DNA from 4 places in the Streptomyces sp. NPDC060035 genome. Region 2 is predicted to be linked to each of the others. Evidence: riboswitches for the same ligand, from Rfam matches in the RefSeq annotation. Region 2 holds a riboswitch; each other region holds the start of a gene.
What was found. A riboswitch is a leader RNA that binds a small molecule or an ion and turns the genes downstream of it on or off. The one in region 2 is predicted to bind cyclic di-AMP.
Positions count from the first base shown of each region.

Region 1: another riboswitch for cyclic di-AMP. It lies ahead of ACFWBQ_RS35575 (M23 family metallopeptidase); the one in region 2 lies ahead of ACFWBQ_RS08650 (transglycosylase SLT domain-containing protein).
Region 3: another riboswitch for cyclic di-AMP. It lies ahead of ACFWBQ_RS13625 (transglycosylase family protein); the one in region 2 lies ahead of ACFWBQ_RS08650 (transglycosylase SLT domain-containing protein).
Region 4: another riboswitch for cyclic di-AMP. It lies ahead of ACFWBQ_RS17430 (M23 family metallopeptidase); the one in region 2 lies ahead of ACFWBQ_RS08650 (transglycosylase SLT domain-containing protein).

Region 1 is NZ_JBHWVO010000041.1:20,508-22,698, reverse strand. Features, by position in the region: gene ACFWBQ_RS35575 (M23 family metallopeptidase) at 128-922, opposite strand; cyclic di-AMP (ydaO/yuaA leader) riboswitch at 935-1,103, opposite strand; gene ACFWBQ_RS35570 (M16 family metallopeptidase) at 1,296-2,191, opposite strand, start outside.
Region 2 is NZ_JBHWVO010000004.1:315,800-317,990, reverse strand. Features, by position in the region: gene ACFWBQ_RS08660 (molybdopterin-binding protein) at 1-43, opposite strand, end outside; gene ACFWBQ_RS08655 (hypothetical protein) at 194-430, opposite strand; cyclic di-AMP (ydaO/yuaA leader) riboswitch at 786-970, shown strand; gene ACFWBQ_RS08650 (transglycosylase SLT domain-containing protein) at 975-1,844, shown strand; partial or broken gene ACFWBQ_RS08645 (response regulator transcription factor) at 1,945-2,191, opposite strand, start outside.
Region 3 is NZ_JBHWVO010000007.1:109,061-111,251, reverse strand. Features, by position in the region: gene ACFWBQ_RS13630 (transglycosylase family protein) at 1-972, shown strand; cyclic di-AMP (ydaO/yuaA leader) riboswitch at 1,263-1,433, shown strand; gene ACFWBQ_RS13625 (transglycosylase family protein) at 1,434-2,126, shown strand.
Region 4 is NZ_JBHWVO010000009.1:269,328-271,518, reverse strand. Features, by position in the region: gene ACFWBQ_RS17430 (M23 family metallopeptidase) at 1-836, opposite strand, end outside; cyclic di-AMP (ydaO/yuaA leader) riboswitch at 848-1,000, opposite strand; gene ACFWBQ_RS17425 (PP2C family protein-serine/threonine phosphatase) at 1,235-2,191, opposite strand, start outside.

The sequences.
Region 1 (2,191 bases), on a different contig from region 2:
GAATCCATGGATATCTTCTGGCCGGTGAGTACTTCTGCGGAGCTCCGGAGCGAAGCCTTCCCGGGGCGGCACGACGAAGGCCCCGGCGGGGTGCCGGGGCCTTCGGGAAGCTGTGCGGTGCGAGGTCTCAGACCTGGAGACCGTGTGCGCGGAGGTAGGCGACAGGGTCCATGTCGGACCCGTACTCCGGGGTGGTCCGCGCCTCGAAGTGCAGGTGCGGTCCGGTGGAGTTGCCGGTCGAGCCCGACAGGCCTATCTGCTGCCCCGAGGTGACACTCTGTCCGACGGAGACGCCGATCGAGGAGAGGTGGCCGTACTGCGTGTACGTGCCGTCCGTCATCCGGAGCACGATGTTGTTGCCGTACGCGCCTCCCCAGCCCGCCTCGACGACCGTACCGGCGCCGACTGCGACGACGGAGCTGCCGGACGCGGCGCGGAAGTCCACGCCCGAGTGGCTGCCGGAGGACCAGAGGGCCCCGCCGGACTTGTAGGCGGTGGTCACGTAGGAGCCGGCTACCGGGAGGTGGAAGGCGTTCAGCCGGGCGCGCTCCGCGGCGCGGGCGGCGCGGGCCTTGGCCTCACGGACCTCCTTGGCGCGGGCTTCGGCCTTGCGCTTCGCCTCGGCCTTGGCCTTCGCCCTGGCCGCAGCTTCGGCCTTCGCCTTCGCCGCCACGTCGGCCTGGTGCTGCTGCGCCTCGGCCTGGGCGTCGATCTGGGCAGCGAGGGTGGTGTCGATGGCAACGGCCTGGGTCAGCCCGGTGTTGCTGACGGTGAGGGTCTCGGAGTCCGCGGCGAGAGCCGGGGAGGCCATACCGCCGATGACACCGGTGGTGGCCAGAGCCGCGATTCCGGCGACCCTCGCGCTGCTGCGCGTCAGGCGGCTCGGGGCACGGTGCTTCCCGGTGGCACGGGTGAACGCCATGGAGGGGCTGATCCTTTCCTTCCTTCTCGCCTACCGGGTTAGCTGACGGGTTCGGAGCAGGAAGGTCTCCTACGGACCCCTCCGCCTCGTACGAGACGCAGGCATCCGATTCACCCCAGGGACTGCGTGGGTCCCCGGCTCCCCAGGCTCGCGCCTGACGGGGACTCGGCGATGACTGTCCGGCGCCGCGGATGCGGCATACGTCTGGCGGACAGCCGAGCCGACGCTAGGCCGGGCGACTTTCAATCACCAAACGGACAGGCCGCTTTGTCGCACATCCCACAGGTCATACATGAATGTTCTTCGTAAAGTCGGACAAAAAGTAGAACCCCGGCGAGAACGTACTCGCCGGGGTCCGCTCTGTACTGCTTTGTCAGCCGCTGACGACCGATACTTCGCCGATACCCAGCGCCCTGACGGGCTCAGCGATCTGCGAAGCGTCTCCCACGAGGACCGTGACGAGCCGTTCCACGGGGAACGCGTTGACCACCGCGGCCGTCGCCTCCACCGTGCCGGTCTCGGCCAGGCGTGCGTACAGCTGTGCCTGGTAGTCGTCCGGGAGGTGCTGCTCCACCTGGTCGGCGAGGGTGCCCGCGACCGATGCCGCCGTCTCGAACTTCAGCGGGGCGACCCCCACGAGGTTCTGTACGGCAGTCTCACGCTCGGCATCCGTGAGCCCCTCGGCCGCCAGGGTGCGCAGGACCTTCCAGAGGTCGTCCAGGGCCGGCCCCGTGGACTCCGTGTCCACGGAGCCGCTGATGGCGAGCATCGCGGCGCCGGTCGCGCCGGAGGAAGACCCCGGTGCCGTCGAACGCAGTACCTGGCCGAAGGCCCGGACCCCGTAGGTGTAGCCCTTCTCCTCGCGCAGGACGCGGTCCAGCCGGGAGGTGAGGGTGCCGCCCAGGCAGTACGTGCCCAGCACCTGGGCGGGCCACACGCTGTCGTGCCGGTCGGCGCCGATCCGGCCGATCAGCAGCTGCGTCTGCACGGCTCCGGGACGGTCCACGATCACCACTCGGCCGGTGTCGTCCGCGGTGATCGGCGGCACCGGGCGTGACTGGCCGGCGTTGCCCGCCCAGTCGCCGATGGTGTCCGCGAGCAGCGTGTCCAGATCGACCCCGGTGAGATCACCGACAATGACGGCCGTCGCGGTGGACGGGCGGACATGGGCGTCGTAGAAGGCGCGCACGCCCGCTGCGTCGATCCGGCGCACCGTCTCCTCGGTGCCCTGGCGCGGACGGGACATCCGAGCCGTGGCGGGGAAGAGCT
Region 2 (2,191 bases):
CGCCGAGCAGACGCGCCGCCTGTCCGATGGTGTAGGACTGCATGTGCCACACCCTAGGTTCGCTGAGCTCGTATTTACAACCTTTTGGGTGAAGCTACATGGCAGATGCGTTCCTCCTTGGAGGAATGGTGTTCCCGTCGGGACGTGTGGGGTGCGGCTGTCAGCAGGACCAGGGCAGCGCCCGGTCCGGTGCTCAGTGCGGCCGCCAGGTGAGCTTGCCGCCGCCCACCCATCGCACCGTGGCGGGGTCATCGAGGTCATGGACCGTGATCCCGGCCGCGACGGCGAGGAAGAGCACGTCCGTCATGGCCGTCGCCCTGCCGACGATTTCCCCGTTGATCTCCACGATGCGGAAGGGCGGATCTCCTGGCTGAACGGCCAGGACCGTGATCGGCGGGTTCGAGGGGTGAGGGTTCGGGCTTTCGGTCATGCACAGATCTGTTCCACGCGGACGCCCGTGATATGCCCCTGAACAGAACTAATGAGCTGTATGCCCGATTTAGTCGTTTTTAGGGATTGATCCCGTCATTCATAAGGGCCATTTCGTGCGGCCTGTGAACTTTCGGCACAGAACAAATCGCCCTTATCGGACTCCGTGACCAGGGTCACCTCCCGCGCCGGCGACGTCGTGAGGCGTCGGCCGGTTCCCTTCTGCGCCAAGAAAATTGGCTGCGCGGTGTGGGGTCGATTACACGAATTTCCGTGAATCGATCTTGTAAATGAATTGTGATCACCAATTCGGGGCTTGTTCCTTTCGGTATTTCTCGCTTACGGTCACCCTCAATCCGGATGGAACGCCGAATCCTGCCGCCGTCCGGGAACCCGACCACTCACGTACGGCAGGAGCGGGGGACCCAGGTAAGCGCCGATCCGGTATCCGGATCGGCTCGGGGTGAAGTCGCATTCACGTGCGGCCGGGCATCTCCAGCCCGAACCCGACAGCTCACTTCGCAGGCGGCGGAGAGGAATTCACCATGCCCGAAAAGGGTAAGCACCGTCGTTCCAGGACCAGTTCGCTGACCCGCGGCATCATCGCCGTGAGCACGGGCGGAGTCGCCCTGGCCCTCCCCGTGATCGGTGCGACCGGAGCCTTCGCGGCACCGGCACAGTCGGTCGCCGTCGAAAAGGCGTCGACGTCGACTGCCGCGTCCGGAAAGGGAATTGCCGCGCAGAAGTCCGCGCCTGTCACCTATTCCGTGATCTTGGGCGATTCTCTTTCCAAGATCGCACGCGGACATTCCGTGAGCGGTGGCTGGCAGGAGCTGTACAAGGACAATCGCGCGGCTGTCGGTGACAACCCCGACCTGATTCGCCCCGGTCTGAAGCTGACCATTGGCGCCAAGGCCGGGAACAAGGCGGCGGACAAGGCCGCAACGGCGAGCAAGGCCGATTCCAAGGCCTCCGGCGCCTCGGACCGTGCCGAGAAGAGCGCCGACCGCGCGGACCGTTCGGAGCGCACGAGCACGCCGGTCGCCGCGAAGGGCGCACCCGCCGCCGCTCCTGCGGCCCAGCCGGCCACGTACACGAACGACCTCGACGGCTGGATCAAGGAGTCGCTGGCGGTCATGGCCGAGCACGGCATCCCCGGCAGCTACGACGGCATCCACCGCAACGTCATGCGTGAGTCCTCGGGCAACCCGATGGCCATCAACAACTGGGACTCGAACGCCGTCGCAGGTATCCCGTCCAAGGGTCTTCTGCAGGTCATCGACCCGACCTTCCAGGCCTACCACGTGGCCGGTACGTCGACGGACAGCTACGACCCGGTCGCCAACATCACGGCCGCGTGCAACTACGCCGCCGACCGGTACGGCTCGATCGACAACGTCTTCGGGGCCTACTGACGCACGGCTGTGTGACAGCGGAGCAACGTCGACGGGTGGTGCGGGTTCGGACGAACCCGCACCACCCGTCGTCCGTTTCCGGCCTCCTGCGCCGGTCCTGCGACTTCAGGTGGTGCAGCACCGCGAGGACCCGACGGCTGTACTCCGTGGTGCTCGGCAGCTCCAGCTTGTCGAACACGGAGCCGCTGCTTCTCGACCGAACTCAGCGACAGGTGCAGCTGCTGCGCGATGGCCGCGTTGGTGCGGCCCTGTGCCAGCTCCAGCTCCTGCAGGACCGTGCGCTCCCGGGGCGTCAGCCCGGCCGGCGGATCGCTGTGGGTACTGCGGAGCACCAACTGCCGTACGAC
Region 3 (2,191 bases), on a different contig from region 2:
ATGGGCTCCGCGAACGGCAGACACCGTCGCCCTCGGCAGGCACCCGCCATCGTCGTCGCCGCAGGCGTCACAGGGTCGGCCATCGCCATCCCGCTGCTCGGCGCGACCGGCGCGCACGCCGCCGACGCCTCGACCTGGGACCGGGTCGCAGAGTGCGAGAGCGGTGGCATGTGGAGCGCCGACCTCGGCAACGGCTACTACGGCGGCCTGCAGTTCTCGCAGGACACCTGGTCGGCCTACGGCGGCACGGCGTTCGCGCCCCGCGCCGACCTGGCCAGCCGCTCGCAGCAGATATCCGTGGCGGAGAAGGTGCTCGGCGACACGGGGGTGACGGCGTGGGCCAGCTGCGCGGTGATCTCCGGGCTCGCGCTGGACGGCACGCTGCCGGGTGTCGACCCGGGCAGTGAGCCGACCACCGAGCCGTCGGACACCGCGACCCCGTCCGGCGGCGCGTCGGACACCTCTTCGCCCGGCGCGTCGGACAAGACGCGCAAGGGCGCGAGCGACAAGGGTGATGAAACCGGCGAAGCCGACAAGTCGACCGGATCCAATGCGGCCGACCCCTCGGCCTCTCCCTCGCCCGACGCGTCCGAGACCTCTGACGCCTCGAACGGAGCGCCGGGTGGCAAGCACCGCGGCACACCGGCCCCGGAGGCGAGCGCCGGTACGGGCTCGGAGGACGGGCGCGACTCCGGCCGGCACGCATCGCGCGGTGACGCCGAGGCGCGCAAGGGTGCCGACGGGAGCGCCGGGACCTACACCGTCCGCGCGGGCGACAACCTCTGGGCGATCGCAGACTCCCAGGAGCTGCCCGGCGGCTGGACGGCGCTCTACGAGGCCAACAAGGACGAGCTGGGCTCCGACCCGGACCTGATCCTTCCCGGGCAGAACCTCGACCTGGGCCTCGACCTGGGCCTCCAGGCGGGCGAGAAGACCGCCGGGGCGGGCGCGGAAGCCGCTACGGGTAACTGATCCAATTCGGGAAAACACCCCAAAATCGGGGGCAGTTCAGAGGCCTATGTCCACTTATGCGTAAGTGAGACATGGGTCTCTTTGCGTCAACTGACGCTTCTCGTCCGCCCGGTTCGCCGGTGACGCCTCCGACCTGCGGAAACGGTCCTTCGCGGGTTGCGGGTAAGGGCTGATTGTCCGTGATGTCCATCTTTGAATGTGGGGGTTGCCTATGTTTACGGTCGGAACCGCTCGCACCGCGGGCACCTTCGACCGTCACGCCGAATCCTGCCGTCGGCCGAAGGGGACTGACGCGTAAAGCGCCGTAGGCAGGAGCGGGGGACCCAGGTAAGTGCCGGACCCGGCCGTCGGAAGACGGGTGAGGACCGGCTCGGGGTGAAGTCGCTCGCCAGTGCGAGCGACCGGGCAACTCACAGGCCCGAACCCGACAGCTCACCTCGTAGGCGTCGGTGAGGAGAACCATGCTGCTTTCGAGCAAGGGCAAGCACCGTCGCCCGTCCAAGGCCGTCCGTATAGCCACCCTGGCCGGCGTCGCCGGTGCCGCCGTCGCCGTTCCGCTGATGGGTGCGACCGGCGCCTCCGCCGCCTCCGTCGCCACGTGGGACGCCGTCGCCCAGTGCGAGTCCGGTGGCAACTGGTCCATCAACACCGGCAACGGCTACTACGGCGGTCTGCAGTTCTCGCAGTCCAGCTGGGCAGCCGCCGGCGGTACGCAGTTCGCCGCCCGCGCCGACCTGGCCTCCAAGGCCCAGCAGATCACCGCCGCCGAGAAGCTTCTCGACCTGCAGGGCCCGGGCGCCTGGGCCTGCGCCGGTGCCGGCGGCCTGACCAACGACGGTGTGGACCCGGGTGTCGACACCGGCTCCGCGCCGAGCGCCGACAAGGCCGCCCAGCCGGAGCGCAAGGCCGAGCAGCCCACCACGCGCAGCGAGAAGCGCACCGCCCCCAAGGCCTCGAAGACCGTCACCACCCCGACCGGCGACAAGGTCAAGAAGGGTGACGGCGAGTACAAGGTGAAGGCCGGCGACACCCTGAGCACGATCGCCGACGCGAAGAAGGTCAAGGGCGGCTGGCAGAAGCTGTTCAAGCTGAACGGCGACATCGTCGAGGACGCCGACCTGATCTTCCCGGGTCAGCAGCTCCACCTGAAGTAGTCCCGGGTCTCTCCTCCCCGCAGGACCTCAGGACCGCAGAAGGGTGTCCGGCGGCACCCGATGTG
Region 4 (2,191 bases), on a different contig from region 2:
AGCTCCAGGACCGTGCGGTAGCCGTACGAACCCGAGTAGGCGGCCGACTTCACCGTGCCGCTGTGCACGGCCTTGACCGGGGTGCCGGTCGGGGCCGCGAAGTCGAGACCGGTGTGGTAGCCGGAGGACCACATCGAACCGGCCTGGCCGTAGGTCGAGGTGATCGTGTACGAGGATGTCGGGATGGCGTAGCTGGCGGCGAGCTTGGCAAGACGCTCGGCCTCCGCCTTCTTCTTCGCCGCGACTTCCGCCGCCTTCTTCTCGGCGGCGGCCTTCGCCTCGGCCTCGCTCTGCTGCTTCGCGGCCTGGGCCGCGGCCTCCTCGGCTGCCGCCTTCTCCTCCGCGGCCTGGGACTCGGCCTCGGCTCCGGCCTGCTGCTGCTCGGCCTGCTGGAGGATGCGGGCACGCAGCGCCTCACCGGCGTCGGTGGTGCCCTGCTCGGCCTCGGCGGCCGTGATGCCGGCAGTGGTGAGCGGGGAGGACGCGGCGACGGTCCCGTTGTCGGCGTCGGAGTCGTCGGACAGGAAAGCACTCACGCCGGGAAGGGACTTGGCGTCGGGGAGATTGTCCGCGATGGAATCGGGAAGAGAGATGGAGACCGGCGGCTTGCTCTGCGCGGTGGCCATGCCACCCGCACCGACGGCCGCGATGACGCCGACGCCGAGGACGGTGGAGCTACGGGCGAGGCCGCGCTGCTTGGCTACACGGTGCCTGCCGCGTACGGGACGGATGGACTCCTCGGTGGGGTTCCATTCCTCCCACGTCCTGTCCTCGTCACCGACGATGTCGGACCTGAAGGGTGACGGGGCCTCGGGGGCAGGCTGATTGGACGCCACGTGGGCGCACTCCTTTCCTTCCTTCTCGCCTACCGGGTTAGCTGACGGGTTCGGAGCAGGAAGGTCTCCTACGGGCCTCTCTGTCTCTCACGAGACACAGGTGACCGATTCACCCCATGTAGGTGGTTCCCCGGTTCCCTTGCGGAATTCGGCGCTCGCGCACGGTGCCGCCTCTTGCGACGACTGGGACAACCGCGCTGCGTTATCGAACGTTAATAGACACCCGGGTCCGATTCCAAGCTGTTGCCGTTGATCATTCCCGACTTTGACGTGGACTTTCAGGGAATTAACGGCCCGAATCGGGCGAGTTGAGCACCCCCCGCCCAGCCATCAGTTTCTGACGTTGCGTCAAATGTTATGCGGAGCGGTGTCCTTCGACTACACACCGTGGCAACGGCTCATCCATCGCCCCGCCCCACGATCTTCACAGTCGTCCGACGCTCCGGCTGCCCCCGGGCCGGCCGGCCGACCGCGAGCAGTGCCATGTCGTCCGTGGAACGGCCGCCCGTGTGCAGCCGTACGTCGTCGGTGAGCGCGGAGAGCAGTTCGTCGGGCCCCGGGAAGATCCGGCCGCGCAGCCGGGCCGCAGGATCGTAGAAGGCCCCGTCCGCGTCCCGCGCCTCGGAGAGGCCGTCCGTGAACACCAGGAGCGTCGCCCCGGCCGGCAGCTCCCACTCGTCCGACCGGTCCGGCCACACCCCCAGGTCCATCCCGATCGGCAGCGCGGGCACGGTCGGCGCCAGCACCTCGAGCGCCCCGTCCGCGTGCAGCAGGATCGGCTCCGGGTGACCGCGGTTGACGATCCGCAACGTGCCCGAACCGGCCGGGATCTCGGCGAGCACAGCGGTGACGAACCCCTCCATGGAGTCGAGCCCGCCGCGCCGAGTCCCTTCCCGCGCCAGCGCCCGCTCCAGCCGCTGCGCCACCCCCTCCAGCGACAACTCCTGCTCGGCGGCCTCCCGGAACGCCCCGATCACCACGGCCACCGCCTCCACGGCGGCCAGCCCCTTGCCCCGTACGTCCCCGACGACCAGCCGCACCCCGTGCGGGGTGTCCGCGACGGCGAACAGGTCACCGCCGACGAACTCGTCCGCCTGCGCCGCCTCGTACCGCGCCGCGACCAGCAGCCCGCCGATCCGGTCGTTCGGCGTCGGGAGCACCGCGCGCATCGCGGTCTCCGCGATGACCCGGGCCGAGGCCAGCTGGTCGTTGCTGCGCCGGACGACGCCGTTGATGACGAGGGCGAGCACGGAAACGGTGACCAGGGTGAGCAGCTCGGTGACCGGGGCGACATCCGAGATCGTGCCGTCGTCGATCCGGATGGCCAGGACCGTCAGAATCGCGGCCACACCCGT